Regions from separate parts of the Sphingobium sp. R-21 genome, predicted to be linked through region 1. Evidence: predicted binding sites of a transcription regulator. Region 1 holds the regulator's gene; the other holds the start of a gene.
The links. The regulator LexA, encoded in region 1, represses DNA repair genes until DNA is damaged. The targets are predictions, from matches to a motif close to GTTCCNCNCTTGTTCT.
Positions count from the first base shown of each region.

Region 1 (5,313 bases):
GCCCGCGCCGCCTGCGCCCTGCCGGTGCTGCGCAAGGATTTCATGATCGATCCCTGGCAGGTGCTGGAAAGCCGCGCATTGGGGGCGGACGCGATCCTGATCATCGTCGCGGCGCTCGACGACAATCAGATGGCGGAGATAGAGGACGCCGCGTTAGGCCTGGGCATGGACGCGCTGGTCGAAGTGCATGACGCGCAGGAACTGGAGCGGGCGATGAAACTCCGCTCGCGCCTGATTGGCGTCAACAATCGCGACCTTAGAGACTTCACCGTCGATTTCGCCCGGACATATGAATTGATCGGCTATGCTCCGGAAGGCTGCACCTTCGTCGCGGAAAGTGGTATCGGCAGCCACGATGACCTGATCGCCATGGCGGATCATGGCGTCCGCTGCTTCCTGGTGGGGGAAACGTTGATGAGACAGGCGGACGTCGAAACGGCCACACGCAAGCTGCTGACCGGCCAATGAGCAAGCTCACCCATCTGGACGAGGAGGGATCGGCCCATATGGTCGATGTTTCCGCCAAGGCGACAACCGCGCGCAAGGCCGTCGCGAGCGGCCGCATCAGCATGAGCGCCGAAGCGGCGGCGGCCATCGCGCAAGGTTTGGTGAAGAAGGGCGATGTGCTGGCCGTCGCCCGCGTCGCCGGTATCATGGCGGCCAAGCGGACCTCCGACCTGATCCCGCTCTGCCACCCCATTGCGCTCAGTTCCGTCAGCGTCGACCTCGACCTGGACGGCAACGGCGTGTCCGTGACGGCGACCGCAAAGACGGCCGGACAGACCGGCGTGGAAATGGAGGCGTTGACCGCCGCATCGGTCGCGTTGCTGACGGTCTATGACATGGCGAAGGCGCTGGACAAGGGCATGATCATCAGCAACGTGCGCCTGCTGGCCAAGAGCGGCGGCAAGTCCGGCGACTGGACAGCCAGGGAAGATGGCACGGTATGAGCCTGCTTCCCGTTGCGGAGGCGCAGAACCGCCTGATGGCGCTGGCAAGGCCGCTGCCGACGGATCATGCGCCTGTTGCCGCCTGCGCCGGACGCTGGCTGATGGAAGATGTCGCAGCACTGCGCGAGCAGCCCTGGGCCGACCTTTCTGCGATGGACGGCTATGCCGTTCGCGCCGCCGAATCGCCGGGGCCATGGCAGGTGGTTGCCGAAAGCGCGGCGGGTGGGGCGCTTCCTCCGCCGATCGAGCCCGGCCAGGCTTGCCGCATCTTCACCGGAGCGCCCTTGCCGCCGGGCGCAGACGCCATATTGATCCAGGAAAATGCTGCCCGCGAAGGAAATAGGCTGCGCGGCCTCGAAGAGGCGCTGGCTGCGGGCCGCCATGTCCGCTCGGCCGGCTCCGATTTCCGCAAGGACGATCTCCTGCTGACCGCCGGCAGCGCGCTTGGCCCCGCGCAGATCGCGCTTGCCGCAGTGGCGGGGCATGGCGCACTGCCCGTTTCCCGCCGGGCGCGGGTCGCGTTGATCTCCACCGGCAATGAACTGGTGCCGCCCGGCGCGTCGACGCAGCCAGGCCAGCTTCCGTCATCTAACGCACCCATGCTGGCGGCCCTGCTTGCGAGCCTCCCCTGCGACATCATCGACCTGGGGATCGTGCGAGATGACCTGCCCGGCATGGCCCAGGCCTTTGCTCGCGCCGCCGATGCCGATGCCGACATCATCGTTTCGACCGGCGGCGCGTCGGTCGGCGACCATGATGTCGTCCGTCCAGCCTTCGCCCAGGCTGGCGGCTCGCTCGATTTCTGGAAAATTCGCATGCGGCCGGGCAAGCCGCTGATGGCAGGGACATTGGATTCCGCCATCTTCCTGGGCCTGCCCGGCAATCCGGTATCAGCCTTCGTAACCGCGACGCTGTTCCTGCTGCCGCTGGTCCGCCACATGATGGGCGCGGCATCGCCCCTGCCGCGCACCGCGGTCGCGACATTGGCAGCGCCACTACCCGCCACGGGGGAACGGGACGACTATCTTCGCGCCTTCCGCACTGAAGCCGGCATCGTTTCGGTGACGTCGCAGGATAGCGCCGCCACCGCCGCCCTGGCCATGTCGGACTGCCTCATCCTGCGCCCCGGAGGCTCCGCTCCGGCGGCGGCAGGCGATCCCGTCACGGTGCTTCCCCTTGCCTAAGGCCCTTGCATAAGGAAAGGGGCCGCCACGCGACCCCTCCCAGTGCAAAGCTGATGATTGTTCAGCGCTGCTGCTTGCCGGGCGACTTGTCCTGACGGCGCTCATCACCCATTTGGCCCTGCTGGTCTTCCTGCTGTTGCTGGCGTCCGCCCTGATTGGCACGGTCGCCGCCCTGCTGATCGCGACGTTGATCGCCGCCCTGGTTGTTCTGGTTGGCCATCTTACTCTCCTATTCACCTTCTTCGGGGAAGGCACGCTTGAAAACGGCCCGGCTGCTCGCGCGTTCCCATAAACGCGGCGAACCGTTAGGCGCTTGACTTGCCCCGTTCCGTTTCCTATGCGTTCCCTATCCGTTCCAAAGAAGGGCAGGCGAAATGTTGACACCCAAGCAACAGGAATTGCTGAGCTTCATCCAGATCCGGCTGGAAGAGGGAGGCGTATCTCCTTCTTTCGAGGAGATGAAGGAAGCGCTGGACCTGCGGTCGAAATCCGGCATCCATCGCCTGATCAATGCGCTGGAGGAGCGCGGCTTCATCCGCCGCCTGCCCAATCGTGCCCGCGCTCTTGAAGTGCTCAAGCTGCCCGATGCCATGCATCGCGCGCCCAGGCTGGTCGTTCCTGCCAAGGCGCCGGTGACAACTGCTCCTGCCTTGAGCAAACCACCGATCGTCGCCAATGACATATTGGAGATTCCCCTGCATGGCCGCATCGCGGCCGGTGTTCCGATAGAGGCATTGGAGGGACAGAATATGCTCTCCGTACCCGCGGCACTGCTTGGGACCGGGGATCATTATGCGCTGGAAGTCGCAGGGGACTCCATGGTCGAGGCAGGCATACTCGACGGCGACTTCGCGCTTATCCAGCGCACCGAAGTCGCGCGGGAGGGGCAGATTGTCGTCGCTCTGATCGATGAAAATGAAGCGACGCTCAAATATTTCCGGCGAGAAGGGCCCAAAGTCAGACTCGATCCTGCCAATAGTGCCTATGAACCGCAGATCTACGACCCGCGTCAGGTTCGCATTCAGGGCAAGTTGGCCGGACTGCTGCGACGCTATAACTGACCGCGTACGGACCGGCGCGGCCAAGGGGAAGGTCGCGCAATCCACGGATGCCCGTCGTTCCGCATTTTCGCGCTGCGCACGCTACCATGGTCCAGATCGATGGCCAGCCCCCCGGTCTGAGCGAGGAATCGTCTGTCCACCTTCAACCAGCGAGGTCGGCAGGCGCCCGGCAGTCTACGGTCACTGACGACGATATCGGCATTGGCGCAATCCCGCGCCAATATCGCATGGTCGATATTTACATTGCTTCGGGTGAGCAAAATGTTCCACTTCCGTCCCCCGCCCATCAGGCGGACGGCGCAGAGATCAAGCGAACAACGTGCCTGGGGCAACGCCGGCAATGCTTCCAACGCGCCACCGTAACCAGCGCTTTCCGCCAGCATGTCGCGTGTGTAACTTCCAGCCCGTGCCCGCAATATCGCCATGCCACTTGCGGTGCGAACCGCGACGTGGCGGCCATCGCTGCTGATCAATATGCCAGGCATCGGGGTTGCGAGGATCATGGTCACGCCTGCGGCAACGGGCATCAGGCCCGCCCAGCGCCAGTGACTCCGCCATAGGAGGCACCACAGCATGCCGAGCATCACGAGGCCGAAAACAGCGCCGGATTGGGCGGGCGTCAGCATCACTGCCCATGGGCTGGATGCTACGCCATGGGCCACCAGCAGCAGCAGGTCCAGCGCCCGCGCAGCAAGCCACCAGAAGGGCGCGCCCCACCCGCCCAGATCGAACAGCAAGGCCAGCGCTTCCAGCGGCATGACGACCAGAGTGGTAAGGGGTATGGCGACCAGATTGGCGACCGATCCCAGCATGCCCGCCTTGTGAAAATGGAACAGAGCGATCGGCGCGAGGACCAGTTCGACCACCAGACCCGTAAGCAACATGCCCGCAAGACTGCGCCCCAGCCGGCGCCATGCCGCCTCGTCGCGCGCGGCTGCAAAGCGTCGGAAAGCGGGATGCTCGCCCAGTGAAACCAGAGCGACCACGGCGGCGAAACTCATCTGGAAACTCGGTCCCATCAACGCTTCGGGCCATATGGCGAGCACCACCAGCGCACCGGCCGCGACCAGGCGGAGGGTGATCGCATCCCGCCCCGTCGCCAGTCCTCCGAGCACCAGCAGGGCAGCGATGCAGGACCGCACGGTCGGCACTTCGGCGCCGGTAGGCAAGTTATGGTTAACACCAGTGGCTACAAGACCACAAAGTCAGGTCTGGCACCGTGTCCGTGTTCTGTGGCAAACACAGGCCATGTGGAGCCTTACACAGAAAGTCACATTCGATCCCAAAAGCGGACGACCAGAAGCGCCTCTATACTGGCGCCTCACGACCTTCTGCGTCATCGCAGCGTGGGTGCTGGCGCTCATATTATTCTTTTATACGGCGCTTGCGATCCGCGATGGGGCACCTGATTTAGCAGCCACTTGCGCCCTAATGGCAATCGCCATGCTGGTCATCGTCCACTGGCGCAAAAGGCAAATTCGTCAAGAGCAGCGTAAGTTCGACCAGCTTGTGGCCGATTACGAAAAGGCCATTTCAAACCCGACATAGCCAGCAGCGCCAAACTGACAGGCCAGGAGCCAATTAAGTGGAAGTGATCGGGATCATTCTTGCGGTGGCATTCGCCTCATGTCTCCTTTTCGGCTTTCGATCAGGCAACATGCCAATCAAAGCGCCATTGCGCGAACCCAGCCGTCACGAAACGCCTCTCTATTTTTGGTCGTTGCTGCGTTCTACGGGGTTGGCCTCATCTTAGGTGCGAGCATGATTATATCTGGCTAAGGCGCTGGGCACATTTTCATGATCCACGGATTTCTGAGGGTTTTAGCGTGTTGACTCCTATAACGCACTGGTCAGGATCGTATAACCGAGGCCGGCCAAAGCTCCACCGCCTGCCGCAAGGAGCATCAGCGGCCAATCAAGCGCTGCCCGGCGGCTGAGCGCCATCAGCCGCATCAGCAAAAAGATCACCACACCGATCAGTGCCGTCACATGCAGGCCGCTGATCGACAGGAGATGCGCAAGGCCGCTCCGCCGCATCGCCTCCGCATCGGCTTGCATGATCGCACCCTGATCACCCGTGGCCAGCGCAGCAGCAATGCCGGCCCCCTCGCCCGGAAC
Region 1 is NZ_CP184375.1:1,084,290-1,089,602, reverse strand. Features, by position in the region: gene trpC (indole-3-glycerol phosphate synthase TrpC) at 1-468, shown strand, start outside; gene moaC (cyclic pyranopterin monophosphate synthase MoaC) at 465-950, shown strand; gene glp (molybdopterin molybdotransferase MoeA) at 947-2,134, shown strand; gene ACN9MX_RS19555 (hypothetical protein) at 2,196-2,354, opposite strand; gene lexA (transcriptional repressor LexA) at 2,509-3,195, shown strand; partial or broken gene ACN9MX_RS19545 (ComEC/Rec2 family competence protein) at 3,186-4,394, opposite strand; gene ACN9MX_RS19540 (hypothetical protein) at 4,324-4,743, shown strand; gene ACN9MX_RS19535 (ComEC/Rec2 family competence protein) at 5,032-5,313, opposite strand, start outside.

Region 2 (5,313 bases), on a different replicon from region 1:
GGGGCGCTGCGCCGCGCCGGCATAGAGCGCGTCCATGGTCGCCAGCAATGGTACGCCCGTCGCCACGGACAAAGCCTTGAACTGCGCCAGCCGCCGGGCGTCCCGTCCGTCCCGGCGCAATGCCGCCGCCAGCCAGACCCGGCGCGGGGCAAGGCGCGACAATCGGGCCAGCAATCCTTCCAGGTCGGACGGAGCAGGCGGCGGCACGAGGCTGAGATGACCCTGCCTGATCGCTTCCTTCGACGGCCGGTCGTCATAATCATATTTCACCGGCTGGCGATGCGCGGTCTGCCGGGTCGCGGTCGAGCCAGGCATCACGATCAGCAGCAGATCGTCCAGATAGGCCGTCAGATCCTCATAACGCAGGATGCAATCGCCCTTCACCGATCGGAGATTGCCGACGGTCAGCAATTTGGTGAGTTCGCCCCAGCCCCGCCGCGTCGCCGGATAGGCGACGATGTCCGGCGTGCCGTCCACGAAGACCAGCCTGGCGCCGACGATCAGCCGCAGGTCGGTCCGGCAGGCGCGCTCCTCCTCTGCATCGAGTTCCAGCGGCTGTCCCGCTTCCTTGCGCGCCTCCAGCAAGCCGGCGCGCATCCGTTCGGGCCAACGCTTGCGCGCGACATGGGCGCGAACTACTCCGGCGACGCTATTGCGGTCGGCTATTCCCAACCCTTCAAGCCCCTGGGCAATAGCGCATGTCACCATGTCCTGCGGATGGGACGCGCCGCGCAGGAAGGAGAAATTGGTGGCCGCCACCAACTCGGCAAAGGGCGGCGCCTCCGGCCCGACCGGCGGAGGCTCGCCGCGCGATTTGCGCCGCCCCTTTTCCCGCCCGGCCTCCAGCGCATTCCGTTCGCGCCTGTCGATGGATCTGGGCCTGGACGGATCAGGCCCCTTGCCATGCCGTTTCATGCGAACAGGCCATGGATGTACCAGCCGGGATGCTCTGCCTCGGCGCCGTAAAGTCCATGACGAAAAATCCAGTAACGCCGTCCGCGCGCATCCTCGACCCGGTAATAATCGCGGGTGAGCCCCACGCTTTCGCCTTCCAGCGCGCCATCGCTGGCGGTCCACCATTGGGGCGCGATGCGTTCGGGGCCTTCATAGCGCGTCACTTCATGCAATACCTTGCGCCACCGGAAACGATGGGGCGGGCCGTCGGGCACCTCTGCCACCACATCGATCGGCTGGGGCGGATCGAACAGATGGAGCGGGCGCATGGGCGGCTCCTCCTGCGCGCCTTGCGGCCAGTTCATGGGCGCCCGGCTTTCCACTGCGGGCAGTGCAAGCTGGGCCTGTTCGGGGATATGGCTGTCCCTCGGATGAAGCCGCTGGATGCGCGCCCGGCCCGCCCGGATCGACAGCCGGTCGACCAGGGCGGAGACGCTTTCCTCGCGACGTGCTTCTCCACCCTCCAGCGCCAGTTGCGTCGGCGCCATCGGTTCTGTCTGCGGCACCGTGAGGCGCAACATGTCGAAACCGAAACCGGGATCGAGCGGATCGGACAGCGCATCGATCCGTTCCTGCACCAATCGCATGATCGCAGGCGCATCGCGCACCGGCAGGCCCGTTTCCACCCGCAATGGAAAGGCAAGGCCATCGCTGCGAAAGAACAGCGCCTCGAAGCGCCGCCCCCCCTGGCCGCGTTCGCTGAGGCGATCCCCCGCCTCGGCCGCCATCTCCTCCAGCGTCCTGAGGGCAAAGGCGGTGCTGCCCATGGGTTCGGCAAAACGGCGCTCGATCCGGATCGCCGGGCGCAACTGCCGGGGTGCGAGCGGCCGCCGGCCAAGGCCGAGCAGGTTATTCAGCGCATCCACAGCCTCCTCGCCGAAGCGCGACGCCAGCACCGCCGCCGGTCGCGCTGCCAGATCGCCCACGGTACGAAGCCCCGCGCGACGCAGCGCCACCGCGCTTCCCTCCTCCAGCCGCAATGCCTCCACCGGCAGGCGTCGCAGCGCCGCATCCTCATCCGCCGTCGCCCCGACCGGAAAACGGCACAGGGCGTGCGCACCCTCCGCCGTTCCGGCAAGGGCATGACGCACCCGCATGCCATGGCGCTCCAGCCGTTCTGTCGCTTCGCGCGCCAACATCTCCTCGCCGCCCCAGAGATGCGCACAGCCGGTAATGTCGAGCATCAGGCCGAAGGGCGAATCCAGCGCCGCCACCGGCGTATAGCGGGCGCAACCGTCGCACAGCCGCTCCAGCCAATCCTGATCGCCATGGGGATCGGCATCGAACACGCGCAGATCGGGCTCGCGCGCACGCGCATCGGCCAGCGTCATGCCAGGCGTCAGGCCCAGTGCCAGGGCATCCGCGTCGAGCGTCGCGAGCCGCATCGCGCCGCGCACCTGCTCAACGACGACACCCGGCCCTTCGCCCTGCGCCGTCCAGAGATCAGGCCGCGCGATCCGCAGCCGGTCGATCGGCAGGAACGGGAACCACAGCGCCAGATAGCGGCGTCTGCCGATCTCGTCCTGCGCCGTCCTTTCCGCCTGCATCCTGCCCGCTGCCATTCCGTTCCCAGGCATCCTGTTCCCAAGCGCTCTTTCCAAGGTCATGGCGTTCATCGCGCCCACCTCCACTCTGTTCAAACATGCCCAGGCCATTGTCCCAGACCAGCCGCCAGCCAAGCCCATCCCGCCCCGCCCGTCGCCGCATCAGATACAGGTCGAAGGCGCTTCTGCCCGGCCCGCCTCCCGGCAGGGTCGGTGAGGGCGCCGCCGCCACGCGCCAGCGCGTGTCCGCTGCGCTGGGCACTGGATCGCCGCCCACGCGCAGCATGAAGGCCGTGACGCCGGATGCCTCCGCCGCCAGCGCCAGCCGTCGGCTGGCCGTCAGGTCGAGCAAGGGCGCCGGACCGCGCAATTCCACCACCAGCGATCCCAAGGCGGGGCAACGCAGCGCATCGACCGCCGCCCGCAACAGCATGGCATCATCGGCCATCATGCCGATCAGCAGCCGCGACGGATCAATGCCCAATGCCGCCAATCCGGGGCCATAGAGCATCCCTCCGGATCGACCGGCCGCCGCCGTGCGCAGCCAGAGCAAAGGCGCTTCTCCTGCCGCCAACCTCGCGAGGATGGAGGCCAGGCCTGCCGCCGCCGCCATTTCCTCCGTCGCGGCGAAGAATTCATGCACCCGGCCCCGCGCCAAACCTCCATCCAGCGCCTGGTCGAGCGGGGCATATCCGGTTTCCACGCGCGCATGCGGCTGCGCGGCTGGAACGCTCTCCAGCGATGCGATATGCCGCCTGAGGGCAGCAAGGGTCTTCACCGACTCAGCCATATAATGTTCCCTATTTGTTCTTTTCGTCCCGATGACGCGTCCTGTCAATCGGGCGCGCAAGGGACGAGCCGGAAAGATGCGGGCGACGGACGATGCAGCCGCGCTGCGTTTATGGGAATGTGCCCGCCCTATGCGATGAGGCCAGGCTCCGGCAGGTCATGCCTTGGCCGAAAGAGCGCTCAGTTCCTCCAGATCCAGGTCGCGTTCCAGTTCCTGAAGCGTCTTTTCGTCAATCTCTCCGGTCCGGTGGAGGCGCAGCAGTTCCGCCCGACCCGCGGCGATCGCCTTCAGCACCAGATCGAAATGGGCATGGAGCGTCTCCGAAAACTGTTCCTCCTGCCCGGCATAGTCGGCCGACAATTCGGCATGGCGCCGATACCGTTCGAGCAGCCTTGGATGAAGCAGCGTGCCCTCCGCATCATAGGCGTGCCGCTCCACGACACCGACCTGCGCCTGTGCCATGGCGGCTTCGGCCTCGCTCATCGTCATGCGCGGGCGGTCGCTTTCCGGTTCCTCCAGCTTCACCAGCCGGATCACGGCGCCCAGCGTCGTTCCCTGCAGCAGCACGGTGCCGATGATGACAGCGAAAGACGCCGTCAGGATGAAGTCGCGGCCGGGGAAGTCCGCCGGGACGCTGAGCGCCACGGCCAGCGTCACCACCCCGCGCATCCCCGCCCAGCCCAATATGGTGGCCGCCCGGAACCCCATCGGTCGATAACCGCACAGGCCGGTCGCCCTCAGCCCGGCGATCACCGCATCCGATCCGAAAACCCAGAGGAAACGGGCGACGGTCAGCGCCGCCAGGATCGCCAGGACAGGCAATGCCATCTCGTCCAGCACCACCCCGAAACCGCCGACGCGTTCGATCACGTCGCGCAGCGAAGATCCGATGAGGAGGAACACGAAAGCCTCCATCAGGAAGATCATCACCGCCCAGAAGGCCGTGCCGTTCATCCTGACCATGGCAGGGAAGACGACATGCTGGTACCAGCCGCAGATGAGGCCGGTGGTGACCGTCGCGATCACGCCCGAGACATGGATGGATTCCGCCAGCAGATACGACGCCCATGGTGCCAGCAGCGAGGAAGCGATCATCAGATATTTGTCGTCCAGCCGCTTGACCGCCAGCACCCAGAGCGCACCGACGGCGATGCCGATCAGCGCGCCGCCCGCGGCCAGGATGACGAAGCTCTGCAAGGCGTCGACCATGCTGAAGGCGCCAGTGGCTACCGCAGCTATGGCAAAGCGGAAGAGCACCAGCCCCGTGGCGTCGTTGAACAGGCTTTCCCCTTCCAGCAGGATGGAGAGGCGGCGGGGCAAATGGACACGCTGCAACACGGCGCGGGCGGACACGGCGTCAGGCGGCGAGACAATGGCGCCCAGGGCCGCGCAGGCTGCCCAGGGCAGGCCCGGCACCAGCCAGTGCGCAACCACGGCCACGACGACCGTGGTGAAGACCACCGCCCCCAGGGCAAGCGCCATTATGCCGAACATATGCCGCCGAAGATGCCGCAGCGCGATGAACCAGGCGCCATCCATCAACAGCGGCGGCAGGAAGATCACGAGCACCAGTTGCGGGTCGAGCGAGATCACCGGCAAGCCCGGCAAAAAGGCGAACAGCGCGCCCCCGGCCAGCAGCGCGACGGCCGGCGGCAGGCCCAGCCTGTTGGCCGCATAATGCAGGACGATGATCGCCAGCAGCATCACGATCACCAGTTCGAACATCTCCATCGGGTGCATATCTCCCTCTTCCAATCGGGCTGGATAGCCGCTGGCGGACCCCGGACCAAGCGGGCGGCGATCAAGACCCCTATGAAAAGCGCCACAGTCCATCCAGAAAGGCAATATATGCAATCAATGCGTGGAGTGGTCCTGCCCCATGACGGAGAAAAAACTGCCCTGGTGGCGCGGCGCCGCCATTTACCAGATCTATCCCCGCAGCTTCGCCGATTCCAATGGTGACGGCATAGGCGACCTTCCGGGCATCACCGCGCATCTGCCCTATGTCGCATCGCTTGGGGTGGA
Region 2 is NZ_CP184374.1:1,369,246-1,374,558, forward strand. Features, by position in the region: gene ACN9MX_RS06420 (error-prone DNA polymerase) at 1-915, opposite strand, end outside; gene ACN9MX_RS06425 (Y-family DNA polymerase) at 912-2,501, opposite strand; gene ACN9MX_RS06430 (ImuA family protein) at 2,398-3,288, opposite strand; gene ACN9MX_RS06435 (Na+/H+ antiporter) at 3,445-5,028, opposite strand; gene ACN9MX_RS06440 (alpha-amylase family glycosyl hydrolase) at 5,168-5,313, shown strand, end outside.
Region 2: the regulator LexA is predicted to act here: its motif matches at 3,294-3,309, upstream of ACN9MX_RS06430 (ImuA family protein).